DNA from 3 places in the Actinoplanes sp. NPDC023714 genome. Region 1 is predicted to be linked to each of the others. Evidence: riboswitches for the same ligand, from Rfam matches in the RefSeq annotation. Region 1 holds a riboswitch; each other region holds the start of a gene.
The links. A riboswitch is a leader RNA that binds a small molecule or an ion and turns the genes downstream of it on or off. The one in region 1 is predicted to bind cyclic di-AMP.
Positions count from the first base shown of each region.

Region 2: it holds a riboswitch for cyclic di-AMP, as region 1 does, so the genes downstream of both, AB0G10_RS37070 (hypothetical protein) here and AB0G10_RS30110 (transglycosylase family protein) in region 1, are expected to answer to the same signal.
Region 3: it holds a riboswitch for cyclic di-AMP, as region 1 does, so the genes downstream of both, AB0G10_RS20445 (NlpC/P60 family protein) here and AB0G10_RS30110 (transglycosylase family protein) in region 1, are expected to answer to the same signal.

Region 1 is NZ_JBFAAR010000008.1:36,067-46,267, reverse strand. It holds gene deoC (deoxyribose-phosphate aldolase) at 1-575, shown strand, start outside; gene AB0G10_RS30150 (D-alanyl-D-alanine carboxypeptidase) at 659-1,894, opposite strand; gene AB0G10_RS30145 (RNA polymerase sigma factor) at 1,917-2,465, opposite strand; gene AB0G10_RS30140 (serine/threonine-protein kinase) at 2,686-3,957, shown strand; gene AB0G10_RS30135 (hypothetical protein) at 3,948-4,556, opposite strand; gene AB0G10_RS30130 (calcium-binding protein) at 4,839-5,948, opposite strand; tRNA gene AB0G10_RS30125 (tRNA-Arg) at 6,094-6,169, shown strand; gene AB0G10_RS30120 (LysR family transcriptional regulator) at 6,239-7,123, opposite strand; gene AB0G10_RS30115 (nuclear transport factor 2 family protein) at 7,194-7,550, shown strand; gene AB0G10_RS30110 (transglycosylase family protein) at 7,603-8,235, opposite strand; cyclic di-AMP (ydaO/yuaA leader) riboswitch at 8,236-8,407, opposite strand; gene AB0G10_RS30105 (saccharopine dehydrogenase NADP-binding domain-containing protein) at 8,613-9,851, shown strand; gene AB0G10_RS30100 (class I SAM-dependent methyltransferase) at 9,915-10,201, opposite strand, start outside.
Region 2 is NZ_JBFAAR010000012.1:52,938-63,138, reverse strand. It holds gene AB0G10_RS37095 (ABC transporter ATP-binding protein) at 1-622, shown strand, start outside; gene AB0G10_RS37090 (ATP-binding protein) at 798-1,205, shown strand; gene AB0G10_RS37085 (beta-phosphoglucomutase family hydrolase) at 1,300-2,034, shown strand; gene AB0G10_RS37080 (glycoside hydrolase family 65 protein) at 2,066-4,429, shown strand; gene AB0G10_RS37075 (hypothetical protein) at 4,499-5,518, opposite strand; cyclic di-AMP (ydaO/yuaA leader) riboswitch at 5,523-5,657, opposite strand; cyclic di-AMP (ydaO/yuaA leader) riboswitch at 5,865-6,001, shown strand; gene AB0G10_RS37070 (hypothetical protein) at 6,007-7,020, shown strand; gene AB0G10_RS37065 (ABC transporter ATP-binding protein) at 7,073-7,846, opposite strand; gene AB0G10_RS37060 (ABC transporter permease) at 7,839-8,735, opposite strand; gene AB0G10_RS37055 (TetR/AcrR family transcriptional regulator) at 8,924-9,523, shown strand; gene AB0G10_RS37050 (Atu4866 domain-containing protein) at 9,615-9,980, shown strand; gene AB0G10_RS37045 (hypothetical protein) at 10,031-10,201, shown strand, end outside.
Region 3 is NZ_JBFAAR010000004.1:238,577-248,777, forward strand. It holds gene AB0G10_RS20430 (VTT domain-containing protein) at 638-1,321, opposite strand; gene AB0G10_RS20435 (glutamine amidotransferase) at 1,362-2,075, opposite strand; gene AB0G10_RS20440 (MurT ligase domain-containing protein) at 2,065-3,285, opposite strand; cyclic di-AMP (ydaO/yuaA leader) riboswitch at 3,665-3,832, shown strand; gene AB0G10_RS20445 (NlpC/P60 family protein) at 3,872-4,666, shown strand; gene mraZ (division/cell wall cluster transcriptional repressor MraZ) at 5,412-5,843, shown strand; gene rsmH (16S rRNA (cytosine(1402)-N(4))-methyltransferase RsmH) at 6,079-7,134, shown strand; gene AB0G10_RS20460 (hypothetical protein) at 7,399-7,995, shown strand; gene AB0G10_RS20465 (penicillin-binding transpeptidase domain-containing protein) at 8,000-10,201, shown strand, end outside.

The DNA of each region.
Region 1 (10,201 bases):
TCTGCGTGCGCCCGTGCGACGTGCCCACCGCGGTCTCGCTGCTCCGCGACACGCGGGTGGCGGTCGGCACCGTGATCGGCTTCCCGCACGGCGACAGCGCCACCGAGATCAAGGTGGCCGAGACCGAGCTCGCCGTCGACCAGGGCGCCACCGAGATCGACATGGTGCTCAACATCGGCTGGCTGCGGTCCGGCGACATCGTCTCGGTGGAGAACGAGATCCTCTCCGTCGTGAAGGCGGCCGGCGACGCGCACGTCAAGGTCATCCTGGAGACGGCGTACCTCACCGACGAGCAGAAGCTGGCCGCCTGCTGGGCCGCCGAGCGGGCCGGCGCCGCGTTCGTGAAGACGTCGACCGGGTTCGCCCCGACCGGCGCGACCGTCGACGACCTCGCGCTGATGCGCTCGGCGGTCTCGGCGGCCGTGCAGGTCAAGGCGTCCGGCGGCATCCGCAGCCTGGACACCATGCTGGCGATGGCCGCGGTCGGCGTGACCCGCTTCGGCACCTCGGCGACCGCGGAGATCCTCGAGGACCTCGCGCGTCGCCAGGTGAACGTGCCGGGTGGACGGGCCTGACGCCCCGCGCTCCTCTTCTCGGCGCCTTCAGGAAGCCGGGTCGGCTTTCACCGGCCTCAAAGCTGGGTCGGCTTCCACCGGCCTCAAATCCGGGTCAGCTTCCACCAGAGGGACGGGTCCTCGACGGATCCGTCCGCACGGAGCTCCACCCGTACGGAATCAGCCTCGACCTGGCCCACCACCGAGCCGGCGGCGATCGACGGACCCGGCGGCACCGTCGTGACTGCGACCGGGACCGGAAGTCCCGGCCAGCCCACCACCTTCAGTGGCGCCGCAGGCGACACCGTGGTGGAACCGCCCCACGCGGTCTCCACCCGCCCGGCCGGCTCCGCGGCGAGCAGCTCGTATTCCTTGACGGTCTTGCGGACCGCGGCGAGCAGCTTGCGGACGTGCACGTTGACCTCGGCGAGCTGCTCCGGAGTGTTCGCGCCGGGCTGGTTGAAGACCGCGCCCACTACCGTCAGCGTGCGGCCGCCGACCTTGAGCCGGGACGCGAAGACGAGGTTGCCGCCGGCCTCGTCGGTGGAGCCGGTCTTGATGCCGAAGACGCCCTCGACACCGAGCATGTCATTGTAGTTGTAGATCGTGCCGACCACCGGGATGGTCGCCTCACGCAGCTCGACGATCTCCGCGAAGACCGGCATCTTGATCGCGGCACGAGCGAGTTCGACCTGGTCAGCGGCGGTGCTGATGGTCGTCGGGAAGAACCCGCTCGGATCGGTGTACTCGGTGTCGTCCATGCCGAGCGCGTCGGCCGCGGCGTTCATCTTCTCGACGAACGCCTTCTCGCTGCCGGCGTCCCAGATCGCCAGCTGGTGCGCGATGTTGTTGGCCGAGGGCAGCATGAGCGCCTCCAGGGCGTCGCGCTGCGTGAGCTTCTCGCCCTCGACCACGTGCACGAGGGACTGGCCGGTCGCCTTGCGGCCCTCGTAGTCCGCCACGTCCGCGGCCTTCACCGTGAGCGACGGACCTTCGGCGTCGCCGGTGAGCGGATGATCCTTGAGGATCACGTAGGCCGTCATGACCTTCGCGACGCTGCCGATCGGCTCGGCCTTCTCGCCGCCCGACCCGCCGAGACGCCCCAGGCCCTCCACCATGAGTTCGGCGGATCCGGTCTCGGGCCAGGGCAGCGACGGCGCCTTGCCGGGAACCTTGATGGTCGTCGCGATGGTCGTCGTCAGCGTCGCATCCGGAATGTCCCGAACCAGCTGGAATGTCGCGACCGCACCCACGGCGACCAGCGCCGCCGCGGTCGCTGTCAGTGCCTTCAGCCCACGGCGTTTCGTCGGTGTCGGGGTGGCAGTGCCGTAGACCGTCATCGCCCCAGTAAACAGTCGTAGATCAAGTCAAAAGGTACTCGCGGACGTGACCCCGCGCCTGATGAATCCGCGACTTCACGGTCCCCTCCGGGATGCCCAGGTGCAGCGCGATCTCCCGGTAGTCCAGCTGGCAGATGTCGCGCAGCACCATCGGCGCGACAAGGTCGGCCTTGCGGGCCTCGAGCTGCTCCAGCGCGTCCAGCAGATCCAGGCGTGACCCGGCGATCACGCTGGTGGTCCGGGCGTCGGGCACGTCGACGGGCGTCTCGGCATGTGCCTGCTCCGCCGCACGGCGCTTCAGGGATCGGTACGTCTGCCGCGCCCCGTTCGCGATGATCACATGCAGCCAGGTGCTGAACCTGGATCGGCCCTGGAAGCTGCCGATGTTGCGGGCCACCTGGAGCAGGACGTCCTGGCAGGCCTCCTCGGCGTCCTGGTAGCAGGGCAGGAACCGGGCACAGCGGCGCAGCACGCCCGGCTGGATCAGTGCCAGGAGCGTCTCCAGAGCGGCCCGATCGCCCGCGGCCGCGCGGACCGCCAGTTGTTCCTGCTCCTCGTCGCGTGCGCCCATGCCCTTCTCCCCGGTAGACGGTGACCGTGCCTTTTCGCCGGTAGCCGATGCCCCTGCTTATCGCCGGAAGCCGGCGTTAGCCGGGAGCCGGCTTGGCCGGCCGCTCGCTTTGGCCGGCCGCTGGCTTTGACCGGCCGCTCGCTTTGGCCGGCCGCTGGCTTTTCGCCGGTGGGCGGTGCCCGTGCCTTTCGCGCCGATGATCGGCGCCCATAATACGGGCGTGTCCCTACCCACCATGATCGGCCGATACCGCGTGCTCCGGCGCCTCGGCGCCGGCGCCTTCGCGACGGTGTGGCTCGCCGAGGACGACGTCCTCGACTCCCTGGTCGCGATCAAGGTGCTGGCCGACAACTGGGCACACCACCCGGACGTCCGCGCCCGCTTCGAGCAGGAGGCCCAGGTCCTGCGCCGGGCCGACTCCGAGCGGCTGGTCCGGGTGCACGACTTCGGCGAGCTGCCGGACGGCCGGCCCTACCAGGTCATGACGTACGCGGCCGGCGGCACCCTGGCCGACCGCCTCGAGTCCGGCCCGCTGCCGATCGGCACCACCGTGCGGATCGCCACCGACATCGCGGAGGCCGTCACGGTCCTCCACCAGTCGGGTGTGCTGCACCGCGACCTCAAGCCGTCCAATGTGCTCTTCGACACGGTCCGCGGTGTCGAACGGGTGCTCGTCGCCGACCTCGGCCTCGCCAAGTCGATCGCGCAGGCCTCCGGCTTCACGGTGGCGGCCGGCACTCCCGGTTACATGGCGCCCGAACAGCGCCTGCCCGGCGGCGGCCTGGACGAGCGCGCCGACGTGCACGCGATCGGCGCGATGACGTATCAGATGCTGACCGGCCGAACCCCGGCACTGCGTGCCCCGATCACGCCGTCGAAGCTGCGCCCCGGCATCCCGCGCCAGCTCGATCGCGTCGTGATGCGGGCGATCGACGCCGACCGTTCCCGCCGGTTCCCGACCGCCGCCGCGTTCGCGGCCGCCCTCGACGTGCCGCCCAAGACCCGCCGGATCCGGCACGCCTCCTGGGTGGTGCTGCCGCTCGCCGCCCTCACCACGACGGCCGGCGCCACCGTGCCCGGCGGCACCCCGCCCGGCTGGGTACGCGTCGCCGACCGCACCGGAACGATCTCCGTGTCCGTTCCGGAACAGTGGGCCCTCCAGTTGCGCGACAGTGGATGGGAGACCCCGGCCGGGGAACGTCCCGGCCTCCGCGTCTCCGCCGACCTCGCCGACAGCGACGCACCCGGCGTCTTCGCAGGCCTCTTCACCGAGTCGGCAGGTCCCACACCCCCGTCGCATGGGAACTGCACACGCCTGCCCGAACGCCGGGTGGTCGCTGCCGGCCGTACCGGGGTCGCACAACGCTGGACCGGATGCGAGGCGGCCTACACCGAGGTCCTCCTCGACGGCGTCTACCTGCAGATCACACAGGTGGACGGAACCGACCGCACCGATGACGTACTGCGAACCCTCCGGCTCGATCACTCGTAGCAGTCCTGCTCCCGCAGCTGGAGCTGCAGGTAGCTGACCTCCCCGTCGGTGATCGAGATGTTGTAGTACGCCTTGCCGTTGCCGGGCACCTTCGCCCAGCCGCGCCCGGTCAGGCCCTCGTCCGTGAGGCTGCGCCAGTCCGGGTATGCGCTCTTGACCGCCTTGGCCGTGCTGCCGAGCTCGATTCCCTCCGGCGTGGCCAGCCCGGCGTAGGCGGTGATCGACGCGATGCCGAGCTCCGTAGAGAGGAAGACGGGCGCCTCGTCCTCGGTCACGTAGTCGGCGTTGCACCTGTCGTTGCGCTCTCCGAGATCCACTGTGGTCACCAGGCCTGTGGCCTCGGCCCGGGCGGCGGTCATGCCGAGCTTGAGCTTGCCGAGGCCGGCAGGCCCGAGGGTCGCTCTTGCAGCCGACTTCGCGCTCGCATTCGACGATGGCGACTTATCCGTATTTGTCGCCCGCATCGCACTCGCCGTCGCACTCGCGGTCGCACTCGCGGTCGCACTCGCCTCGCCCGGCTGGACCACACCAACCGGCGCGGCCTGGCCGTCGAGCCGTTCCGGGCCGCCACACCCGCTCGCCAGCGCAGAGATCGCCACAATCCCGGCGATGGGAGCCCTGCGTCGCATCACTCCGCCTCGTGGTTCTCGAAGTCAGCAGTCCTGTCACCAGGTGCGATGCGCGTGATCGGCCTCTGGTTCTGACATCGAGATAACGGAAGCATAACGAGCTGTTCGGCGCTCGCCAGCGCGTCCGCGATGGCATCCACGAGCCAGGAACCCGCAAGGCCGTGACCCTCATTCCCGAAGGTCACGGCCTTGATCGTTCCGGATCAGGCGGTGCTCGAACCCCTCAACCGCCCGTCATGCAGTCAACTTCTGTCAGCGCTCGCACCCGACCACGGTGTCGCGCTTGCCGGCGACGCACTCGTCGCCGCGCGGGCCGTTGGTACCGCCGTCGAGGCGGTCGGCCACGTCGGGCCGGTCGGCGCCCTCGAGCCAGTCGTCACCGGCGCCGCCGTAGACCTTGTCCCGGCCGTCGTCGCCGAACAGCCAGTCGTCGCCCGCGCCGCCGTAGACGACGTCGTCGCCGATGTAGGCCTGGATCGTGTTGCTCGCCGCGTTTCCGGTGAGCCGGTCGTTGCCCGACCCGGCGGCGATGTTCTCGACATCGGCGCCGACCGTGTCGCCCTCGCCCCTCAGGCCGTCGTCACCCCGGGATCCGTCCAGGTCGACGGTGATGGACTTGGTGTAGGCGCCGTAGTTGACGTAGTCCGTCCCGGAACCGCCGAGCATGACGTCGGCGGCGGTGCCCTCGGTGTATTCGTCTCCCGTCAGGGAGTCGTTGCCGGAGCCACCGTCGAGGTAGTCCCGCCCCTGGTACCCGTCCAGGTTGTCGGATCCGGCCTCGCCGTAGATCTTGTCGTTGCCTTCCTCACCGAACAGGTAGTCGGTGCCGTCGCCGCCGCGCAGCGTGTCGTTCCCGGCCCAGCCGTGGATGGTGTCGTTGCCGGTCCCGCCGTAGATCGTGTCGTTGCCGAAGCGGCCGTCGATGTAGTCGTTCCCGGTGCCGCCGGACAGCCGGTCGCCGAGCGATCCTCCGGTCAGGCGGTCGTTGCCGGTGCCGGCGTCGGCGGTCATCCGCACACCGGTCTTGTTGGTGATCGAGTCGTTGCGGTCGTAGGTGTAGACCCGCACCCGCGTCGGCGACTTCGACAGGCTGCAGCGGACCTTCGTCTTGTCACCCTTGACCTTCTTGCAGCCCTTGCCGGCCTTGACCGCGACCCGATCGTCGATCGTGACGGTCCGGCCGGACCGCGTGACGACCACCTTGTTCTTCGCGCCGGTCGCCGCCTTGTATTCCACGGTGGTCTTGCCGACGACCGCCACGACCCCGGCGGAGGCCGCTTGGGCGGGCGCCGCGATCAGACCGGCGGACACCGTCGCGAGCAGGGTGACGCCGGCACGGGCCAGCCAGGCAGAAAGTGTCATGTGAATCCTCCCCCGGACCCGGCGGGTTGATCACCGCGCAGGGAGCATGATCATAGAACGGTACCGTTTCGACGTCGAGATGCCCTGACGACGCCAGCGGTGCTCGCTCATGGCGGCGGGAAGGTCGGGTAACATGACGCTTCGCGCCCTCGTAGCTCAGGGGATAGAGCATCGGTTTCCTAAACCGTGTGTCGTAGGTTCGATTCCTACCGGGGGCACCACTTTCCTCTGCCGCCCTCCCGGCCCATCCGGGAGGGGACTGTTCTTCGGCGTACCTCTCTATGGTTTTGTCAAAAGACGGCCCGGCAATGGCGCAGAAACGCTGCCAGGGCCGGGCTGCTGCGGTCCTGCCAGACCAATGCCAGCAGCGCGGGTATCTCGATGCCGTCGATCGGAATCGCGGTCAGGTCGGGATAGGCGGCGGCCATCGACTCGCTGAGGACCGCCACGCCGAGCCCGCGGCGAGCCAGGCCGGCGACGGTGTCCGGCGAGGTGGCCGCGAGAGCGACGGAAAGATCAACACCCAGCGCGGCGCGGGCTTGATCGAGCACGTCACGGATGCCGGTTCCCACCGGCAGCGAAATGATCGGGTACGAGGGCAGCGCGGTCACCGGGAGGCGTGCCCGGCCCGCTATCTCCTGGCCGAGGAGCGCGCTGTCCGGCGGGACGAGCGCGACGAGCCGTTCGCTGACTATCACGTGGCTCGCGAGGTGCTCGGGAGGCTCACCTGCCAGCCCGGCCAGCGCCAAATCTAGGTCGCCGGAACGAACGCCGGCCACGAGTTCGCCGGAATTCGCCTCCACCAGTTCGACGTCGATGTCGGGATGTTCGCGATGGAAGGCTGCGAAAGCATCGAAAAAGGGCGCCACCTCGCATCCGATCACCATGCCGATCCGGAGGCGCCCTCTGACCAGCCCGTACACGTCATCGATCGCATCGCGCAGATCGGCTGCGGCGTCGAGTGCCGCGCGGGCGTGCCGCAGTGCCGCCTCACCCGCGTCGGTGAGGCGCGCGACGCGGCCCGAACGGTCGAAGAGCTGGGCGCCGAGCTCGTGCTCCAACGCCTTTATCTGTGCGCTCACGCCCGACTGGGTGATGTGCACCCGCTCCGCGGCGCGGGTGAAGTTGGCCGTCTCGGCGACCGCCACGAAGTACTCGAGCTGACGCAAGTCCATGAGTCATTCTACTGATTGCCAGAAGAACTATGCGTTGGACTTGTGGCGTGCCCTGCGGAACGCTGAAGCCATGACCGAGCAAGCGCACCGACCCGAAGACCTGACCAGGCTGTTCGTCGAGCGTGCAAACGCGAAGGACGCCGACGGCCTGGCTCTCTTATATGAGGAGGATGCAGTGATGGCATACCCGCCGGGCGGCCAGACGCGTGGCCGCGAGGCGATCCGCAAACTATGGGCCGAGTTGCTGCCCCACATGCCCGAGTTCGAGCCCGAGCCGCCGCTTCCGACGCTGATCAGTGGCGACCTGGCTCTCACGTCCACGCCGCCGAGCGACGGTTCGGGCGCGCGGGCTCAGGTCGCACGACGACAGCCCGACGGTACCTGGTTGCGCGTGCTCGACCAGCCGGAGTTCCGGCGACCCGAGTGACCGACCGTCCGGGCGCCCCGAGCGGGACGCCCGGAGTCTCCTTCGCCCGCTCCTAAAGCCTGATCCGCTGACCGACGTAGACGCGGTGAGGGTTACGGAGGACGTCGTCGTTGGCGCGGTAAAGAGCACGCCACCCACCGGCGATGTCGTGCCGGTCGGCGATGCGCGCGAGAGTGTCGCCCCTGCGGATGACATAGGTGCGCGTGGCCGACCGCGAGTTGACCGAAGCGCTCTCCAGAGCTGCGCTACGGCCGGCTGCGGTGCGAACCGTGCGAGCAGCGGTGGAGCGCGCCGCACGGGCCGGAGACTTACGAACCGCTTTGCGGCTCACCTTGACGTTCGCTCGCTTGCCGCAGTGCGGCCAAGCGCCGATTCCCTGTCCACGCAACACACGCTCGGCCACACGGATCTGCTCGACCTTCGTGGCCTGATTCGCGGTCCGGGCGTAACGCGTACCGCCGTAGGCACGCCACGTGCTGCGGCTGAACTGGAGGCCGCCGTAATACCCGTTTCCCGTGTTGATGCGCCAGTTGCCCCCGGACTCGCAGTGGGCGACGGCGTCCCAGTTCACGTCGGCCGGCACGGCCTGCGCAGGCGCGGCGGCGCCCAGCAGGCCCACCGAACCGACGAGACCAGCGACGGCTAGACCGAACGCCAGGTTGACCTGCTTTCGGATTTGCACCATTTCAGTTGTCCTCCACGCCTGCGAGGTCAGCTGTCGGGTTCGGGCAGAGTGGCCCGGCCGCATTGGGCGGCTTCACCCCAAGACGCGTCAGCGCCGAGGAACTCTTGGGTCCCCCGCTCCATGCCTTGAGTTGTGATCCGTGGTCGGCGGCAGGATTCGGCGTTCCGGCCACGGTGCCCGCTCCTGGCGGGCTGCCGACTGAATGTCAACGAACCGATGGCGCGCTACGCCTGGAACCGGTCCGGTGCTGCTGTTAACCCAAATTAGCCCTTTGATCCGAGCTTGTATGGATAACTCGTCAGATTTTCGCCAACCCGCCTACCAGGAGGTTCGCTATGTGCTGCGCACTCTCCACCGAGGGTGCACAATCGGCAGCCATGACCGATCAAGCGCGCGAGTTCGACGTGATCGTCTATGGCGCCACGGGTTTTGTCGGTGTCCTCGTCGCACGGCACCTCGCCGGATTCGCGCCGGCGGGCACACGGATCGCCCTGGCCGGACGGTCGCCGGAGAAACTGGAAGCAGTCCGTCAGCGGCTGAAGGTCGACTGGCCACTCGTGGTCGCCGACGCCACCGACGCTGCTGCGCTCGACACGATGGCCGCTTCGACGCGGGTGGTCATCACGACAGCCGGGCCATATGCGAAGTACGGCCGGGTTCTCGCCCATTCCTGCGCCAAAGCCGGGACGGACTATGTCGACCTGACCGGCGAGGTGCTGTTCGCCCGGGACAGCATCGACGAGAACCACGAGCTCGCCCGCAGTACGGGTGCGCGGATCGTGCACTCCTGCGGATTCGACTCGATTCCCTCCGACATCGGCGTCCACGTGCTGCATTCGCAGGTACAGGCCGACGAGGCGGGCGAGCTGACCGACACGACGTTGGTGGTGACCAGCCTGCGTGGCGGGGTGAGCGGCGGCACGATCGACTCGATGCGGTACCAGGTTGACGTGATGAGCAAGGACCGCGGACTTCGGCGGATCGGGGCCAGCCCCTACTCGCTGAGCCCGGATCGGCAGGCCGAACCCGATCTCGGCCGGCAGGAGGACATGGTCACCATGCCCGCCTCCGAAGTGGATCCCTCGCTGCGCGGACACCTGGCGCCGTTCGTGATGGCGTCATACAACACGCGCGTGGTGCGGCGCAGCAATGCGTTGCGCGGCTGGGCGTACGGCCGGCGGTTCCGGTACCGCGAGGCGATGAGCGTCGGCACCTCGCCGCTCTCCCCCGTGCTGGCGATCGGCACGAAGGTCGCGCTCGGCGGGCTGTTTGTCGGCCTGGCGGTGCCGCCGGTCCGCTACGTCCTGGACCGGGTCCTCCCGAAACCCGGCACCGGGCCGAGCGAGCAGAGACAGAAGTCCGGGCACTTCACGATGGACGTCTTCACCACGACGACGACCGGTACGCGATACACGGCACGATTCCGGGCGAAGGGCGACCCGGGCTACGCGGCGACAGCGGTGATGCTCGGCGAGGCCGCGCTCGCCCTGGCGCTGGACAGAGAGAAGCTGCCGAAGTCTGAGGGCGGGGTGCTGACCCCGGCCACAGGCATCGGCGACGCGCTGGTGGACCGGCTCCGGACCGCCGGCATGGAGATCACGGCACGAAAGCTCTGAGCACGGAGCCGGATTGCCGCAAAGCAGGAGTTGCGGTCGCTGAGACAGCGACGGATCAAAAGTTCACAGCGGATTGCGGGCTATCACGTCGAACACGTGCCAGTGCTTGGGGCCGCTGAAGGCGGGACCGGGGGCGTCTTCCTCGTGCCAGTGTTCGACCTCGAGTCCGGTCAGCAGGGCTCGCAGATCGCCCTCTGACAGGAAGGTCATGGTGGGATCGCCGGACCACGAGTCGCGTTCGCCGAAGAGGTTCACGGCCAGGCGGGCGCCGGGTCGCAGGGCGGCGCGCACGAGGGTCCACAGGCGATCGAAGGAGGTACGCGTTTGGTAGGGCAAGGAGTATCCGGCGT
Region 2 (10,201 bases), on a different contig from region 1:
CCGCCGGCCGGCCACCCTCTACGTCGCGGCGTTCCTCGGCTCGCCCCGGATGAACCTGCTCGAGGCGTCCGTCTACGTCCACCTCGACCAGTACATCGTGCTGAACTTCGGCGAGCAGAACCTCTACATGCCCTGGAACGACCCGCGCGCCCGCGCGGTGGCCCGCTACCACGGCGAGCGGATCGTGGTCGGCATCCGGGCGGAGGCGCTCACCCCGGTGGCCCCGGAGACGCAGGGGCCGGTCCTGCAGGGGCGCATCCGGTACCTGGAGCACCACGGCCACGAGTCGCTGGCGTTCCTGGACGTCGGCGCCACCGCGATCGTGGTCGACGAGATGAGCAACCCGGTGCACACCGAGGTGCCCACCGAGAACGCGCTCAAGCGCGCGCTGAACCGGCTGACACGCCCGGGCGGCGGTGTGGACGTGGAACCGCGGCCGAACGGGCGGGTGAGCGTCCTGAACGACCCGGGCCGGCACCACCGCAAGCCGGCCGAGCTCTCGGTCCGGCTGGCGCCCTATCCGGCGGTGTCACCGGGGCATCCGCTTGCCATCGCGGTCCGGATGGACGCGATCCACTTCTTCGACGAGCGAGGTGATCGCATCGATGTCGGCTGGCGGTGACACCCGGGGGCCCGGGCACAACAGCCGGGATCTCCGCCACTTCCGGGCGGGATCACCGATGCCTCGTGCCACCGGTCGGCCACAGCGCGTAGGCTGCACCACGGTGGAGGACAGGATCAACCAGAGCGTGCGGTCGGCTCCGGGGAGGGAGCCGAGGGTCGATGGTGCCCGTCCGGTGGCGTTCCCGGTCCTGCTCGACCGGTCCTTCGGCGAGGACGACATCACGGTCCTCCGGCACGAGGTGATCGCCCGGCTCGCACCCCTGGGCCTGGACGGCGATCGGCGGCACGGATACATCCTCGCCGTGAACGAGGTCATCACGAACGTCGTGCTGCACGCCGGCGGGCACGGCCGGCTGGTGCTGCGCGTCGAGGACGGCTCGGTCTGGTGCCTGGTCACCGACTCGGGTCCGGGCATCCCCGGCGACCTCCTGGACGACATCCAGGCGCCGGAGGCGTTCGAGGTCGGGGGACGCGGGCTCTGGCTGGCGCACCAGTTGTGCGACGAGGTGACGACCGCGACCGGGCCGATCGGTACCTCGATCGGATTGCGTATCCGTTTGGATGTCGCCCGCGAATCTTGATGAAACAGCAGGTTGAACGACCTGTGAACCACCAAGGAAATATGAAGGTGCCCTTCCGCTCTCGTCCCGCTTCCCGTCCGGCTACATTGGGCGCGTGCTCGGACTTCCTTCAACGGTGACCGTTTGCCTTTTCGATCTTGACGGCGTGCTGACGCAGACCGCGCTGGTGCACAACGCGGCGTGGAAACAGACGTTCGATTCGTTCTTGGAATCGTGGTCGGGACGTCACGGTCAGCCATTCGTCCCATTCGACTCGGGCTCCGACTATCACCGTTATGTCGACGGTCGGCAGCGTGCCGACGGCGTCCGTACCTTCCTGGCTTCCCGGGGCATCACCCTGCCCGAGGGCACCCCCGACGACACTCCCGACCTGGAGACCGTCAACGGCATCGGCAACCGCAAGAACATGCTCGTGCTGCAGAAGATCGCCGAAGGAGCCGTTCAGGTCTACCCCGGATCGGTGGCGTACCTGGAGGCGGCGAAGGAGGCCGGCCTGCGCCGGGCCGTGGTGTCGGCGAGCGCGAACTGCAGGGACGTCCTGGTGGCGGCGGGCATCGCCGACCTCCTGGAGGTGCGCGTCGACGGCGTGGTGGCCCGTGAGCAGGGCCTGCCCGGCAAGCCGGCGCCGGACACCTTCCTGTACGCGGCGAAGCTCCTCGGCGCGGACCCGGCGGCCTGCGTCGTCTTCGAGGACGCGCTGGCGGGCGTCGAGGCCGGCCGGGCCGGCGACTTCGGCCTCGTCGTCGGCGTCGACCGCGTCGGCCAGGCCGAGGCGCTGCGTGAACACGGTGCCGACGTGGTCGTCACCGATCTTTCCGAACTTCTCTGAGACCTCATATTCAGTACCGAGAGGCACGACCGTGATCCGTGAACGGGCCTACCCCGTCGACCCATGGCACATCCGGGAGACCCGGCTCGACCTGGACCTGCTGGCCCAGTCCGAGTCGGTGTTCGCACTCTCGAACGGCCACATCGGGATACGCGGAAACCTGGACGAGGGCGAGCCGCACGGCCTGCCCGGCAGCTACCTCAACTCGTTCTACGAGTTGCGGCCCCTGCCGCACGCCGAGGCGGGGTACGGGTTCCCCGAGTCCGGCCAGACGATGGTCAACGTCACCAACGCCAAGCTGATGCGCCTGCTCGTCAACGACGAGCCGTTCGACGTCCGCTACGGCGAGCTGCGGTCCCACGAGCGCTGCCTGGACCTGCGGGCCGGCACGCTGGAGCGGATCGTCGAGTGGGTGTCCCCGTCGGGCCAGGGCATCCGTGTGCGCACCGTACGCCTGGTCTCGTTCACACAGCGGGCCGTGGTCGCCTTCCTCTACGAGGTGGAGCCGCTGGAGGGCGCCGCCCGGCTGATCCTCCAGTCCGAGCTCGTGGCGAACGAGCAGCTGCCGCCGATGAGCAAGGACCCCCGGGTCGCCGCGGTGCTGGACCGGCCGCTGCAGGCCGAGGAGATGATGGAGCAGCGCACCGGCGGCATCCTGGTGCACCGCACCAAGGCCAGTGACCTGCGGATGGCCGCGGCCATGGAGCACCTGGTGGATACGCCGGGCCGGCACGCCATCACCACCGAGGGGCACCCCGACTGGCTGCGGACCACCGTCGCCTGCCGGCTGGAGCCGGGCCAGAAGCTGCGGGTGGTCAAGCTGGCGGCGTACGGATGGTCCAGCATGCGCTCGCTGCCCGCCCTGCGCGACCAGGTCGGCGCCGCGCTCGCGAGCGCCCGTTTGGACGGCTGGGAGGGCCTGGTGCAGCAGCAGCAGGAATACCTCGACGCCTTCTGGGACCACTCGGACGTCAAGGTCGAGGGCGACGCCGAGGTCCAGCAGGCGGTCCGCTTCGGCCTCTTCCACACGCTGCAGGCCGGCGCCCGGGCCGAGAAGCGCCCGATCGGCTCGAAGGGCCTCACCGGCCCCGGGTACGACGGCCACACCTTCTGGGACGCCGAGACGTTCGTGCTGCCGGCGCTCACCTACACCCAGCCCTCCGCCGCGGCCGACGTGCTGCGCTGGCGGCACTCGACGCTCGACCTGGCCCGGGAGCGCGCGCAGACCCTCGGGCTGCAGGGCGCGGCCTTCCCGTGGCGGACCATCCGCGGCCAGGAGTGCTCCGGGTACTGGCCGGCCGGCACCGCGGGCTTCCACATCGGCGCCGACATCGCCGACGCGGTCCGGCGCTACGTCCAGGCCACCGGCGACTACGACTTCGAGCGTGAGGTCGGCCTGGAGTTGCTCGTCGAGACGGCCCGGCTGTGGCGCTCGCTCGGCCACCACGACCGGCACGGCCGCTTCCACATCGACGGCGTGACCGGCCCGGACGAGTACACCGCCGTGGTCAACGACAACATCTACACCAACCTGATGGCGCAGCAGAACCTGATGACCGCGGTCGACGCCTGCAAGCGTCACCCGGATCTGGCCCGCAAGCTCGGGGTGGACGACGAGGAGGCCGCGTCGTGGCGGGATGCCGCCGCCGCGGTGCACATCCCGTACGACAAGGAGCTCGGCGTCCACCAGCAGTGCGAGGGCTTCACCCGGCTCCAGGAGTGGGACTTCGAGAACACCCCGGCCGAGGGCTACCCGCTGCTGCTGAACTTCCCGTACTTCGACCTGTACCGCAAGCAGGTGATCAAGCAGGCCGACCTGGTCATGGCGATGTACATCCGGGGTGACGCGTTCACCGCGGAGGAGAAGCAGCGCAACTTCGCGTACTACGACGCGCGGACCGTCCGCGACTCGTCCCTCTCCGCGTGCATCCAGGCGGTGCTCGCCGCCGAGACCGGGCACCTGGAGCTGGCGCACGACTATCTGGGCGAGGCCGCCCTGATGGACCTGCACGACCTGCACCAGAACGCCCGGGACGGCGTGCACGTGGCGTCGCTGGCCGGCACCTGGATCTCGCTGGTCGCCGGTCTGGGCGGCATGCGTGACTTCAACGGCCAGCTGAGCTTCGCGCCGCGGCTGCCCAGCCGGATCAACCACATGGAGTTCTCGCTGCTCTGGCGCGGCCTGCGGCTGCGGGTCAGCGTGACCGGCGACGAGGTGACGTACTCGCTGCGCAACGGTGGCGGCTCGGCCCGGCTCACGCTGCTGCACCACGGCAAGGAGGTCGAGGTCACCCAGGTCCGTCCGGTGACCATGGCGATCCCGCCGGCCGGCCACGTCGGCCCGGCGCCGGCCCAGCCGCACGGCCGGGCGCCGGTGCGCCGCGCCACGCACTGACCGCGGCACAGCGAAATGCCCCCGTCCTGATCGGACGGGGGCATTCTCGTCTCTGGCCGCGAGGAGCTTTCAGAGCATCGACACGTGTACGTGGTCGGTGTGGTCGCTGACGCCGTGGTAGGCCTTCCAGCCCGAGGCCGGGAACCAGATCTTCTTGTACCAGATGACGTAGTAGATGCCGAGCTTGTCGGCGTTCCGCACCAGGAACGCCATGAGGTCGTTGCCGTACTTCATCATCTTGTCGTTGTGCGCCGAGGAGAATCCGCTCTTCTGCAGCGACCAGTCACAGGCCCGGCCCTTGGGGTGCTCGAACGGCCCGCCGTCGCGGTGGCAGCCGACGAACATGTCGAAGCCGGCCTTCTTCACCTCTTTGTACATGTGCAGAGTGCGCTTGGTGACGCAGCCGTTCGTGGTCGGGTCGTTCTCGGTGCAGCCCTCCGCCGAGAAACCGCCACTGGAGTTGCGCGGAGCAGCGGCGGCGACCGGAGATTTGGCGACCACGAAACCTTCGGTGAGCGCGTCGCCACCGACCAGTTTCAGGGCTTTCTCCGCCGCGTCCTTCTGCTTCTTCATCAGCGCGGTGTTCTGCTTCTGCGCCTTGACCTCGGCGTCGAGCTTGGCCTTCTTCTCGGTGACCGTCGCGATAGCGTCGTTGAGCTCGCCGAGCTTCTCGTCGTGCAACTTGTTGATCTCTTCGAGGGAGATCGCCTTCTTCAGGAAGTCGTTCGACGAGCTGGCGCCGAGCAGGAAGCCGACGGCGCTCAGGTTGCCGGTGACGTACTGCTCGCGGGCGATCGAGTTGACCTCGGGGATCAGCTCGTCGCGCCGCTTCTCCGCCGCCTTGATCTCGACGTTGAGCTTGGCCTGCGCCTTGGTGGACTTCGTCACGGCCGCCTTGGCGGTCACGTAACGGCGGTTCGAGGCCTCGATCACATCGGAGAGCAAGGCGTCGTCATCGTCCTCCTTGGCGGTCGAGGACGAGCCGCTCGGCTCCGCGGACGCCGGGGTCACCGGCACCAGGAGCAGGGCCGTGGCGGCCACGAGCGGCGCCAGGGCAAGGGTCAGCCACCGGCGGGGACGTGCGGTCATCAACAGTTCCTTCCTTGTCACCGCCGACCGAGTTAGCTGACGGGTTCGGGACGGAAGAGATCCCTACCGCCCGAAGGCGGATTCACCCCACTGACCTGGTTCCCCGGCTCGTCTTCCGACGATTGGGCGGCGGCCTGCCGGCTCCTCGGGGGCGGTGCCGTCCTGGCAGGACCGGCGCCGAGTTTACCTGAGGAATGGCGTTGCTTCAGGACCGCGGAACGGTCAAAACTGTTACCGCACAACGACTTTCCGTAATCATCTCACCTCGCGTGGCCACACCATTGCGCACCGTACGAGAACTGTCGATCTGTCGATTGAGTGGGTATGGTCGGACGCGGTTCCCACCCGGGGACCGCCGCCTAATCGCCCCCTGCGGCGAGCCGGGGAACCACATATTCCTCGGGGTGAATCCGCAACCGCGGTAGGGATTTCCTTCGTCCCGAACCCGTCAGCTAACTCGGTCGGCGGCCGACGGAAGGAATTTACCTGTGCAGCGAAAGACTGCGCGGCGGATGGCGGCTGTCATGGGGCTGCTGCTCGCCGTGTGCGGGCTGGCGGTCGTGGCGTCCCCGGCGAGCGCGGCCCCCGGCGACAACGGTGACGACGGCGAGGGCGGCTCGAAGTCTCTCGTCGAGCAGCTCGAGGACGCCTCCCGCGGTTACGTCGAGGCGAAGGCGAAGCTGAAGACGTCCAAGCAGAAGCAGACCGAGCTGACCGCGACCCTGAAGAAGCTGGACGAGCAGGTCGGCCCGCAGCAGGCGGCGCTCGACGAGATCGCCGCCCAGGCCTACACCTCGGGCCGGCTCGGCGGGATGTCCGCTCTGGTCAACGCGAGCGACACCGGCAGCTTCATCGACCGGACCATGATCCTGTCGACAGTCGCGGCTGACCAGAACAAGGCGATCGAGGATCTCAAGACGACCCTCGACGCGCAGCGCAAGGCGAAGCTCGCCATCGACGCCACCGTGAAGGACCAGCAGAAGCAGGTCAACGTGATGGCGAAGAAGAAGCTCCAGGCCGAGACGGCGCTGAAGAAGGCGAACCAGGGCGCGGACGCCTCCTCGTCGAGCGACGGCGGCGGCAGCGCCAAGGCCGACCCGGCGCCGAGCGGTTCCGGCTCCGGCTGCTCCGTGAACGACCCGACCAGCGGCGGCTGCATCACCCCGCGCATGTCGCACGCCCTGAAGCAGGCCCAGAGCGACGGCTTCACGCGTTACGTGCACTGCTTCCGCGAGCAGAACAGCGGTGAGCACCCGAAGGGCCGGGCCTGTGACTTCGCGGCCGACAAGAACGGCTTCGGCGGGGACGCGACCGGGGCGAGCAAGACGTACGGCACCAACCTGGCGAACTACTTCATCAACAACGCGGACGCGCTCGACGTGCTCTACGTGATCTGGTACCGCCGGATCTGGCTGCCGAGCAGTGGCTGGAAGTCCTACAGCGGCGCGGGCGGCGACCCATCCAGCGATCACACGAACCACGTGCATCTGTCGGTGCGCTAGAGCAGAAGTGCGCTGAGACGGGAAAGGGCGGGCCTCGCGGCCCGCCCTTTTTTCACTTCCGCATGTACGCCTCGTACTCGCGCATGACCTCGTCGGTCGGGCCGTCCGCGCGGATCAGCCCCGACTCCAGCCAGATGCACCTGTCGCAGGTGTCCCGGATCGACTGCTCGCTGTGGCTGACCAGGAAGACCGTTCCGGCCTCGGCCCGCAGCTCACGCACCCGCTGCTCGCTGCGCCGGCGGAACTTGGCGTCACCGGTCGCCAGCGCCTCGTCGATCAGCAGCACGTCGTGCTTCTTCGCCGCCGCGATCGAGAACTTCAGCCGGGCCGCCATGCCGGAGGAGTACGTCCGCATCGGGTACGACGAGAAGTCGCCGCGCTCGTTGATGCCGGAGAACTCGATGATCTCGTCCTTCTTGGCCTTCACCTCGGCCGGCGACATGCCCATGGCGAGGCAGCCGAGCTCGACGTTGCGCTCGCCGGGCAGTTCGTTCATGAGGGCCGCGTTCACGCCGAGCAGCGAGGGCTGGCCGGCCGCGTAGATCGCGCCCTTGGAGACCGGCAGCAGGCCGGCGACCGCGCGGAGCAGCGTGGACTTGCCCGAGCCGTTGCTGCCGATCAGGCCGATGGCCTCGCCCTTGTACGCCGTGAAGCTCACGCCCTTGACGGCGTGCACCTCCTTGACGTTGGCGGCCTTCGTGTTGGTGACCAGGCGCTTGAAGCTGGCGAGCGGGCTGCCGCTGCCCGGCGAGGCCGAGCTGTGCACCTTGTAGATGATGTGGGCGTTGTCCGCGATGACGGTCGGGACGAGCTCGTTGTCAGCCACGGCCGTAGCCCTTCTCTCCGCGCCAGAAGTAGACGTATCCGCCGATGCCGACGACCGCGCTCCAGGCCAGTGCCTGGATCCACAGCATGGTCGGCGTGCCGGCCAGCGTGACGTTCTCCAGCAGCGCGTGGCGGAACAGCTCGATGAAGATGAGCATCGGGTTCGCCTCGACGAGGGCGAGCTGCCAGCCGTCCAGCTTCTCGGTGAACAGGGTCACCGGGTAGAGCACGGCCGAGCCGTACATCCAGAAGCGCATGATGAACGGGATCAGCTGCTTGATGTCGCGGTTCTTGGAGCCGTACCGCGCCATGAACATGGCCAGGCCGGTGTTGAAGAGCGACTGGAGCGCCAGCAGCGGGAGCAGCAGCAGCCACTCGACCGTGATCGGCTCGCCGGTGATCAGGACGATGCCCATCAGCACCAGCAGGGCCACCATGAAGTTGCGGATCTCGACGAGGGCGGCCGAGAGCGGCAGGCTGGCCCGCGGGAAGTGCAGCGCCCGGATCAGGCCCAGGTTGCCGGTGATCGCGTTGATCCCGGTCTGCACGATCGACTGCGTGAACTGGAACACGAACACGCCGATGCAGAGGTACGCCGGGAAGTTGTCGATGCCCTTGCTGGTCCCGATGATCACACCGAAGATCAGGTAGTAGACCGCGGCGTTGATGATCGGCGTGAGGACCTGCCACACCGTGCCGAGCTTGGTGCTGCCGAGCGAGGACGACATCTTCGCGCTGGCGTGCGACTGGATGAAGTGCCGGTACGAGAGGAGCTGACGCGTGTATTCGGGCAGGCTGGGAAGCCGCCCGGACGCCGTCAGACCGTGCCGGCGAGCGAGCTCCTTGGGCGAGAGCTCGGTGCCGGTCTCGGCGACCGCCGTCTCTGGCATGGGATGGTGCTCCGATCTAGTCGGCCCGGCGGAGGCGGGGGGCTCCGGTGGCTTGCGCGAGGACACAGCTGACAAGCATGACAGGCGTTCACCGTCTCCGTTGGAACGGGTTCGTATCGACGTGGCTGTGACGGTAGCTGACCAAACGGCGGAACGCAACCGTTACGTCGTAGCGCTATAGTGACTCTGTGGCGACAGTTAAGCGCGCACCAGCCGGAGCGGCGGTGCTCCGAGGCGACATCACCGTTGCTATCCGCAACGCGGTGATGAACGAGTTGGCGGAAGTCGGCTACGGCCGATTGTCCATCGAGGCGGTGGCCCGCCGTGCGGGGGTCGGCAAGACCGCGATCTACCGGCGATGGAGCAACAAGCTCGAGATGGTCATGGAGATCGTCTCGGACGTCGCCGAGCGCAAGGTGCCGCTCCCGGACACCGGGAGCTTCGCCGGCGACCTCGAGCTGCTCATGATGATCGTGAGCCGGGCGCTCCAGCACCGGATCGCGTCCCAGATCATCCCCGACCTGATGGCGGAGGCGGCCCGCAACCCGCAGATCGCCGAGACCCTGCAGCGGGCGCTCCGCACGCACCAGCAGGCTCTCGCCGAGAAGCTGGTGGGTCAGGCGGTCACCCGCGGCGAACTTCCCGAGGGCACCGACCCGGGCCTGGCCGTCGACATGATGCTCGGCCCGCTCTACTGGCGCCTGGCGATCGCCCGGGAGCCGATCGGGGACGACTACCTGGAACAGCTCGCGAAGGCCGTCACCGGCGCACTGAAGGCCGCCGCGTAACCAACCGGATCGCAACCGGGGATTGGCTGGTCCGCGCCGCGCCGCGGCCGAAGGAAGGGGTCGACCCGACCGACGTCCGAAAGCCGTGCCGATGACCTCCCCCTGCGAGCCCCGCGTCGACTTCACCGTGCTCGACGCCGCCGCCCTCCTCGCCATCGCCATGGGCGGCGCCTCCGACCTGACCGCGCGCCCGTCCGGCACCGCCCCGAAGGTGGTGACGGGCGCCGCGGTGGTCGGCGCCTGGCGCAGCGCCGACGGCGTGGTCCAGCTGCGCCTGCACACCGACGGCACGTACGCCGGCGAGGTCGCCGGGCGCCGTCAGGCGGCCCGCGGCACCTACGACATCGACGGCGCCGACGTGGTGCTGCACGACGAGTCGGGCATCAACACCCCGGTGCACGTCCACGACGGTGAGCTCGAGATGGCCGGTCACCGCCTGCTACCGATCTGCGCCTAAGAACGCCGGCTCCGCCGTCGATCAGTAGGGGACATCGACCTGGGGGACGGATGCGCAAGATCAAGCTGGCCATGGCTCTGACCGCACTGCCGCTGCTGCTCGGCGGGTGCTCCGCGCTCGGCCTCGGCGGCGACTCGCCGGGCGCCACCGCGACGGCGCCGGTGGAGAGCGAGGACTGGATGCGCCTGGCGGCCGGCGACCCCACCCCGAGCCCGGTGCCG
Region 3 (10,201 bases), on a different contig from region 1:
CCGGCGCCCCGCCCTCTCACCGTCTCCGAGTCGTGGGTGCCTCACCCGCAGCGCCGATCCGCGCCCGGTCAGCGAGCCACAACGGTGCGCCGACTGAGATCGACCATGCCGGCCGGTGCGATTGCGGTGATTTCGCGGCCGATCGGGGAGCGATCCCCGGCCGATCCAAGCCGCAGGAGCGTGAGCCGGCTGCAGCGCGTGGTTCACAAATCGGGCGCCGGACAGCAATGGGATACAGCTCGCCTCGCATACGCGAGAAGCCGGCAGATGTCGTCCCCGCCGGCTGCGCTTCACGGCTGTCTCGGTGCCCGTTTTGTCACGCTTATGTGCAGCCAGTCGGGGCTGGCTGTACGCCAGTGTCGGGTCGCCGCCCGTTTTGTCGCTCTGTGGTGCAGCCGAAGCGAATGGACGAGTCCGGCTGCGGCGTGTGGTTCACAAAACGGGCGCTGGACAGCCATGGTGTGCAGCCGGTGAAGGGGCCGCTCGGCGAAATGGATGGGTGACGGTGCTTGGAGCGCCACGAACCGCCGGGGCCGGCGGCTACGGGCGCCGGCGGAAGGTGGCCGCAGGTGTGGTGCGCCACGGGACGGGCGCTGATGCGGTCGGGGACGCGGTAGGTCGTACGGAAAAGGAGGGGTCAGGCCCGGCGCGCGGTGTATCGCCAGCGCAGCACGATCGCGGTCGAGATGGCGAAGCCGATGGCGGCGGGGGCCAGGGTGGCGGCGTTCATCGAGCCCGGGGAGGCCACGGCGGCGCCGATGACGGCGTAGGTGACCGTGGAGGGGATGGCGGCGATCGTGGTGCCGAGGAGGTAGCGCTTGCGGCAGACCGAGGTGGTGCCGTAGGCGTAGCCGACCAGGCCGAAGGGGGCCAGCGGGAGGAAGCGGACCAGGAGGACGGCGGCCAGGCCGCGGCGGTTGAGCCAGCCGTCGAGGCGGTCGAGCTTGCTGCCGGCGCGGGCCTTCAGGGCGCCGCGGCCGGCCCAGCGGCCCGCGTAGTAGGTGGCCGTCGCCGCGATGATGGCGGCGGCCAGGGCGGCGATCGCGCCCGTCGCGGCGCCCAGCAGGAGGCCGCAGAGGAGGGTGATCGCGGTACGGGGGACCAGCACCGAGAGGAGCAGGCCGCCCACCACCGCGACGGCGGCGGGGGCGACCGCACCCAGGGTCTCGACGCTCGCGCCGATCTCCCGCAGCGGGAGCGTGGCGGCGGCGATCGCGAGAGCGCCCACCACGGCGCCGAGGGAGCCGAAGCGGATGAGACGGCGCTTCCATGAGAAAGGAACGGCGTCCTGAGGGCGTGCAGCGATCAGGATGTCGGTCATGCAGGCGTACCGCCCCAACTGTCGTCGGTTCAGAACAAAGTCAAACTGCGCTCGCGGCCTCGAGCCGTTCCTGCCGGAGCCGGTCGGCCCAGGTGTCATCCAGGGGCGCAAGCCTATCCGCGCCCGTTGACCAGCGCAGTAGCAGATCGGCTATCGCTGGGTTGCGAGCGAGCGCCGGGCCGTGGGAGTACGTTCCGAGGATCTTCCCCGCCCACGCTCCCTCGGTCTGGCCGTCGTTGCCGATCCCGGCGGTGACCCGGGCCAGCGGCGCGGCGTGCGCGCCGAGATGGGTGCGCCCACCGTGGTTCTCGAACCCGGTCAGGGGCGGCAGCCCGAGCCGCGGGTCGATGTCACCGCGGATCTCTCCGACCGCCCGGGTGACGCCCCGGTCCGAGGTTATGTCGAGCAAACCGAGACCCTGACACTTCGCCCCTTTTGCGAAGAATGAGTGCCCGAAGAGCTGATATCCGGCGCAGATCGCGAGGACGGCCGCACCCTGATTGACCGCGCGGTGCAGACCGCCGTCGGTGATCAGGCGCTGCGCGGCGAGGGCCTGCGGGCCGTCCTCGCCGCCGCCGATCAGGTAGATGTCGGCAGTGGTCGGCATCTGCTGGTCGGAGCGGACCTCGTAGGTCTCCACCGGGATGCCGCGCGCGGCCGCCCGGTGGGCCAGGATCAGCAGGTTGCCCCGGTCGCCGTAGGTCGACAGCAGATCGGGGTAGATCCACACGATCCGGAGGCTCTCAGTTGACACGGTCCAACTCCGCTCGGATGTCCTGGAACGCCGTGTAGTTGGCGATCACTTCGAGACGGCCCGGCGGCACCGCCGCGAGCGCCTCGTCGAATCTCTGTACGTGCCGGAACGGCACCTGGTTCACCTGGAGCCGGACGGCCAGGTCGTAGGCGCGGTCGCCGGTGATCAGCACCGGGCGGTTGCGCAGCGGGGAGAAGTCGACGTCGTAGAGCCACGACGTGTCGAAGCCGTCGGGGTCCCGCGCGTTGATGGAGAGCAGTGTCGGCGCCTGCTCGGCCATGTCGAACGCCTCCAGCCAGCTGGCCGGGTTCTTGGCGAGCAGCAGCCGGATGTTGCGGCCGTCCCGGTCGACCTGCGCGTAGCGGCCGGCGATCGAGGTGACCCGGGCGAGCCGGGGGAGTGCCTCGATCGGGCGGACGCCGAACTCGGCCGCGACGGCGAGCGCGGTCGCCGCGTTCCCGATGTTGACCTTGCCGGGCAGCTGGAGCTTCACGAGGTGCCAGTCGCCGCGCGGGTCGATGACGCCCTCGTCCTCGACCTGCCAGCCGGGCCGCGGGCGGCGCAGCGGGCAGCCGGTGCACCACCAGTCGCCGTTCTGCCGCTCGATCGGGTGGCCGCTCTCCGGGCAGACGAACGAGTCGTCCAGCCAGCGCTGGCCGGCGCTGAACCAGGTGGTCTGCGGGCTGCTGCTCGCGGCCCAGACGACCATCGGGTCGTCCGCGTTCGCCACGACTTTGATGCTCGGGTGGTTGGCGAGCGCCACCTTCCACAGCTGCGCCATCATCGCCACCTCCTTGGCCCGGTCCAGCTGGTCCCGGGAGAGGTTGAGCAGCGCCACCACCTTGGGCCTGGTGGCCTCGATGACCTGGGGGAGGTAGTGCTCGTCCACCTCCAGCACGGCGAACGGGGTGTGTCCCTCCTTCGCCAGCGCCGAGGTGTGGCCGGTCGGCATGTTGGCGCCGAACGAGTTGGTGGCGACCCGGCCGAGGACGCCGACGGCGGCCGCGGTGAGACGGGTCGTGGTGGTCTTGCCGTTGGTCCCGGAGACGAGCGCGACAGCGCGCCCGGACGAGAGGTGGGCCAGAAGGTCAGGGTCGATCTTGAGGCCGATCCAGCCGCCGATCACTGAACCGTCGCCGCGTCCCGCGGCCCTGGAGAGCGCCGCCGCGGTCTTCGACGCAGTGGTCGCGACCTTGGCGATGAGAGGCATCTTCCCGTCCGTCACGCCAGCGAGGGTACCGGACCGGAAGGTTACGTCGAGTTGCCGACCGGTCAAGATCACGTGCGCTCGGAGTTTGTGGTGCTCCCGACGTTTTGACCTAGGTGTGAGGTTGATCCTCCGGCAATTGTGTGTTCTGTTTCACCCGTAACTTTCGACCATGAGTGAGCACCCGGTTCCCCTCCGTGGTGGCAAATGTCTCCGGCCGGTAACAAACCGGACACCTACATTTGTGCCAATCACTCTGCGTGACTTTTTCGGCGCTAACGATCATGCGGAACGTCAGGTACCAAGGTTGGGCCGGGCACAACCGCCCGGCTCGCACCGGACGGCTCACGCCGAGCCCTGCCCCGGGTTGGACGGTGCGACCACTGCTCCATCGGTTCAACCACAAAGGCATTCGGGGGCAGGGACGGGGGAACCATTTCCGGCCGGTACCGCTCAACATCGGCCTCGGGGTGAAGTCGCCTCCCGCGACCGGGCACACCTTCCCGCCCGAACCCGACAGCTAACCTCGCAGGCGTGCCGGAGGGAATTCTCTACCGTGCACGAACACAGTTCGCGCCGTGGCCGCCGCATGTCTTCTCGCGGCGCCGGCACTGTCGCACTGTCTCTGGGTCTCTGCCTCTGCGCCGGCCAGCTGGTCGCCACCGCGTCCCCCGCGGCCGCGGCTGCCAGCACCGCGCCGGTCGTGAAGACGGTCGCCGCCACTCAGGCGGCCGCCACGGTGAAGCCCAAGCTGACCGCCAAGGCCAGCACCCGGAAGCTCCCCTGGGGCTCCACCCTCAAGGTGACCGCCAAGGTCATCGACCCGCGCACCGGCAAGGTCGCCAAGGGCACGGTCCGGCTCCAGGGCCTGGTCGGCGGCAAGTGGCGGACGTGGGACACGGCGACCTCCAAGAGCGGTGCCGTGTCGCTCACGTACAAGCCGAAGAACACGTACTACGTCCGCACGCTCTTCACCGGCTCCGGCTACAGCAGCGCCTCCACCGGCAAGGTGAAGATCACGGTCAAGGCCAGCGGTGCCAAGATCCTCGCCGAGGCCAAGAAGCACAAGGGCTCGCTCTACAAGTACGGCGCGGCCGGCCCCAAGCGCTTCGACTGCTCGGGCTTCACCAAGTACGTCTACAAGAAGGCGGCGGGCAAGAAGCTGCCGCACAAGGCGAACTCGCAGCAGAAGTACGGCACCAAGGTCGCCAAGAGCAAGAAGAAGGTCGGCGACCTGATCGTGTTCCGCAACGGGTCGTACGGCTACCACGCCGGGATCTACGCCGGCAACGGCTACATCTACGACTCGCCGCACACCGGCGCCCGCGTCGGCAAGCACAAGATCTGGAGCAAGAACTACGTCGTGCGGCGTCTCGTCGCCTAGTAGTAGGTAGTAAGTAAGGAAGAGCCGGGCGGCGTGGTGGCGCCGGCTGGAGTTCGAACGCCTTGTGGGGTGTGACCCGATCGCCTGGGTCACGCCCCACAGGCGTTTCTTCAGGACCTTCTTCTGTACGACCTACCGCGTCCCCGACCGCATCAGCGCCCGTCCCGTGGCGCACCACACCTGCGGCCACGTTCCCCCGGCGCGACCCGCCGCCGGCCCCGGCGTGCCCTCACCCTCCCAGCCTCCCGCCCCCGGCGGGCCCGCGCCCTCCCGGCTGCCCGCCCGCGGCGTGCCCGACCTCCCGGCTGCCCGCCCGCGGCGTGCCCGCCCTCCCGGCCGCCCGCCCGCGGCGGGCCCCACCTTCCGGCCCGGCGGCCCGCTTCACCCCACCGGAGGGCTCCACTTCGCTCCACCGGGCGCCTCCACTTCCCTCCACGGGGAGCGAAACGGGAGGGCTCCCACAGTGTGAACGCGGAGTTATCGGACTCGCTGGGGTCGATGTCGGAAACCAGACGTCGTCGATCATGGTCTGGCCCTCCACTCCGGCCCACCGCCTGTGAACTGGGGATTCGTCCGCGAAAAGGCCTCGCGAGCGGCTCCATTCGGGTTGCAGGTGGAGGGAAGTGGAGTAGAGTGGGGCGCAGTGGCAGGACCGAGGAACCGAACCGGGACTGCCGGCCCGAGTTGACAGGCGAGACCGTTCCACCGCGAAGGAACGCGACGCCACGGCAAGGGGGGTTGGCCGATGTTCCTCGGCACGCATACCCCGCGCCTGGACGAGAAGGGCCGGCTGATCCTCCCGGCGAAGTTCCGTGACGAGCTGGCGGGAGGTGTCGTGATCACGAAAGGGCAGGAGCGCTGTCTCTACGTGTTCCCGATGCCGGAGTTCCAGCGGCTCGCCGGTCAGCTGCGTGAGGCGCCGGTGACGAACAAGGCCGCCCGGGCATACAGCCGGGTGTTCTTCGCCAGCGCCCACGACGAGGTTCCCGACAAGCAAGGCCGGGTGACGATCCCGGCGCACTTGCGGGAATACGCGAGCCTCGGCCGCGACCTCGTGGTGATCGGCGCCAGCACCAGGGTCGAGATCTGGGACAAGCAGTCCTGGGACGACTACCTCACGGCGAGCGAGGAAGAGTTCGCCGACATCGAGGAGGGGGTGCTGCCCGGCGGACTGTAGGCGTGGCACCTCGGTGGGCCGCACCACGGCCCGGACGCCACTGCCGCCGTACTGCGAGATCTCCAGCCGCTCCCGCTCCTGGCGCCTCTTCCCCGGCGCCAGGCGCGTGTCCGGGCCGGCCACGCCGGCGCCGGGCAGAGCGGATGGGGATCTGGCGGTACGGACAGGCGGCCGGGCCGAAATCGTCGGCCGAGTAAGGGAAACACCGTAGGTGAGACACGTGAATGGGCAGGCTATGGGGGTCGTCATGGGGGAGCCGCGGGGCACGCATGTGCCGGTGCTGCTCGAGCGCTGTCTCGAGCTGCTCGCTCCCGGGCTGGCGCTCCCGGGCGCCGTTCACGTCGACTTCACGCTGGGTCTGGGCGGGCACGCCGAGGCGGTTCTCGAGCGGTTCCCGGACGTCGTCCTGATCGGGCTCGACCGGGACACCGAGGCGCTCGCTCACGCGCGGCACCGGCTCACCCGCTTCGCGGACCGGACACATCTGGTGCACGCCGTCTACGACGAACTGCCGCGGGTGCTCGGCGAGCTGAGCATCCCGGCGATCCACAGCGGGCTCTTCGACCTGGGCGTCTCCTCGTTGCAGCTGGACGAGGCGGACCGCGGGTTCGCGTACTCGCAGGACGCTCCCCTGGACATGCGGATGGACCAGTCCCGGGGCGTGACCGCGGAAGAGGTCGTGAACGGCTACGAGCCGGGCGAGCTGGTCCGGATCCTGCGGCAGTACGGCGAGGAGAAGTTCGCGCCCCGGGTCGTGCAGGCGATCGTGCGGGAGCGGGCGAAAGCGCGGATCACGTCGACCGCACGGCTGGCTGAACTGATCAAGGAAGCGATCCCGGCCGCCGCGCGCCGAACGGGTGGAAATCCCGCAAAAAGGACGTTCCAGGCACTACGCATTGAGGTCAACGCCGAACTGGACGCTCTCGAGGGTGCGGTTCCGGCTGCTTTGGACGTGTTGGCGCCCAAGGGGCGGCTTGTGGTGATGAGTTATCAATCACTGGAGGACAAAATCGTGAAGCGTGCCCTCGCCGCGAGGGCACGTAGCACCGGGCCGATCGACCTGCCGGTCGAGCTTCCCGGCACCGGGCCGACGCTGCGGCTGCTCACCAGGGGGTCCGAGCTGCCGAGCGAGGCGGAGGTGGCGGAGAACCCGAGGGCGGCCTCGGTGAAGTTGCGAGCGGTGGAACGGATCGACGAGCAGGAGCAGGGACCGAAGTACAACCAGGCACCGAGGACCGGCCGCGAACGGCCTCGGATGGCTGGACCGACCCGCGGCGGAGGCGAGAAGTAACAGGCCTCCCCGCGGCGGACGACAGAAGTAACCCCGCGAGGCTGGGCCGACCCGCGGCGGAAAACAGAAGTAACCCCGCGAGTCAACGCACGGGGGACAGGGGCGGTTACGCCCGGGGGCGAACCATGAGGGGGAGGGATGGACATGAGCGAGCGATTCGACGCGCCGCGGTCGGGGGGCCGGTCGGCGCCTCGTGAGGCGACGGGCACTGGCGCCCGGGGGGCGCGCCAGAGCTCCGGTCGTGCCGACACGCGCCGCTCAGGGATGCGGAGCGGCAGCGCGGAACCCCGGACCGGGACCGGCCGGGCCAAGCCGGGTGCGCCGGTCAAGCCGGGCGCCGATCCGGTACGCCGGAGCAACCGTGGCGCCGGAGCCGACGCCGACGGGACCGCCGCGCTCGCCCTCGAGGTCAGCGCCGTCCCGGCGGAAGCCCAGCCCGCGACCGCCCAGCCGGCCGGCCGCCCCCGCCTCTGGGTGGCGCCGCCGCTGCCGATGCGTGCCCCGCGCGCGACCTTCGCCGCCTCGGTGATCGCCGTGGTGCTGCTCGGCGTCCTCGGTGTCCTCCTGGTCAACACGAAGACGATGGAGCAGTCCTTCAAGCTCGACGCCCTGCAGAAGGAGCAGGCCGCGCTCGACAAGCAGCAGCAGGGCCTGGAGCAGCAGCTCATCCAGGCGTCCAACCCGGGCAACATCCACGCTGCGGCCCGCCGCCTCGGCCTCGTCATGGCCGAGAACCCGGCGATGATCCGGCTCCCGGACGGGAAGATCAGCCGGATCCCCACGCCGGGCCGGGGCCAGCCGGGCGTGACCGCCCAGGGCGGCCTCAAGCCGGGCACCGCCACCGCGGGCGCCGGGCAGTAGCGCCATGTCGCCGCGAGACGACGAGACACCGCGCCGGGGTACTCAGCCCCGGCGCGGTTCGTCACGTGACCTCCCCGCCGAGGAGCCCGAGGAGAACCCGGGGCGCCGGGGCCGTTCCAGCATCGGCGACGCCCGGGCCTACACGCCCCGCGGCCGGACCGTGGCCGAGCGGGGGCGGTTGCCGCGTTCCGGCCGCACCTCCGACCCGTTCCGGCCGGCCCTGCAGGTCCTGGACGGCGGCGAGACCCCGCCACGGGCCCGCGGGCGGGGCCGGGAGCAGGCCGAGAAGGACGAGGCGGCGACTCCGGCGACTCCGGCCCGCCGGCCCGAGAAGGACCGGGAACGGGCCGCTCCCCGGGCGAAGGAGAAGGAACGGGCCACCCCCCGGGTGAAGGAGAAGGAGACCCGCGGCCGCGAGAGCGGTGCGATCCCTCGTACCCGGCAGGATCGTGCCGACCGCGAGCGGGAGGCCGGACGCTCGGCCGGACCACGACGCAGGCCGCCCGCGAGGCCCGAGCGCATGCGCACCGAGAAGCGGGTGCCGGCCGAACCGCCGAAGCTCGCCAACAGCACGCGGCGGCTGCGGCTCGGGACCGTCCTGGCGCTCTCCCTGTTCGTGACGATCGGGGTACGCCTCGTCGTGCTCCAGGTCGCCACCTCCCCGGACGAGGCCGAGAGCCTGCTCGCGCTCCGCGAACGCCGGCTCTCCACGGTGGAGCTCCCGGCGCCGCGCGGCAGCATCCTGGACAGCTCCGGCGCGGTCCTGGCGCACAGCGTCGAGGCGCGGTACGTCTACGCCGACCCGGAGAACGCCGGGCTCCAGAAGGACGTCCCCGGCATCGCGGCCAAGCTGGCGCCGCTGCTCCGCGTCCCGGCCTCCGAGCTGATCGCGAGCATGCAGCGCAAGCAGTCGCTGGGACGGTGGCTGAAGTTCCGCTACCTGGCCCGCGGCATCGACGTGGCGGTCGCCGACAAGATCGACGACATGAGTCTGCCCGGCATCTACACGCACAGCGACGAGCGGCGTGACGTGCCCGGCAAGGACCTCGCGGCCAACCTGATCGGCTTCACCGGCGACGACCACCACGGGCTCGAAGGGCTCGAGGCCCGCTACGACGAGCTGCTGCAGGGCACCGACGGCAAGCGCGTCTTCGAGGTCGGCAAGGGCAGCCTCGGCGCGCCCATCCCGGGTGGGTACGAGCAGTACACCGCCGCGAAGCCGGGCAACTCGCTGCAGCTCACCATCGACCGCGACGTGCAGTACGAAGTGCAGCGCATCCTCGACGCCGAGGCGGAGAAGAGGAAGGCCACCGTGGCCGGCGCCGTGGTCCTCGACGCGCGCACCGGCGAGGTGCTGGCCCAGGCCAGCTACCCGGCCTACAACGCGGCGAAGCCGGAGGACTCCGAGTCGCAGGACCGGGCCGACGTGCCGAGCAGCGTGGTCACCGACCCGGGCTCCAGCCACAAGGCGTTCATCTTCGGCGCGGCCCTGCAGGAGGGCATCATCACGCCCGACTCGACCCTGAAGATCGGGCCGGGGATCGAGCGGGGCGGCTACCCGTTCCGGGACACCCATCCGCAGGACCCCGGCACCGAGATGACCATGCCGGGCCTGCTCGCGTACTCCTCGAACGTCGGCACCATCCTGATCGCCGAGAAGCTCGGCAAGGAGAAGGTGTACGAGTACCAGAAGCTGTTCGGGCTGGGCCGGGCGACCGGTGAGGGCGTCCTCGGCGAGGCGGACGGCCAGCTTCTCGAGCCCAGCCAGTGGAGTGGTTCGGCGTACGGGTCGGTGCCGATCGGGCACAGCGTCTCGGCCACCCTCATCCAGATGGCGGCGGCGTACGGCGCGATCGCGAACGACGGCGTCTACATCCAGCCCCAGCTGATCAAGGCGACCATCTCCGGCGCGGACGGCAAGGTCACCCCGGCCGCCGAGCCGAAGACGCACAAGGTGCTCGACCCGGGCGTCGCCGCGCAGCTGAGGACCATGATGGAGGCCGTGGTCGACGCGAAGGGCGGCACCGGTGGCGCCGCGGCGGTGCCCGGATACCGGGTGGCCGGCAAGACCGGCACCGGCAAGATGCTCACCGACGGGCAGTACACCAGCCACAACGCCAGCTCGTTCATCGGCATGGCGCCCGCCGAGGACCCGCGGTACGTCATCGCCGTCTCGATGGACGTGGCGACCGGCGGTGGCGGCGAC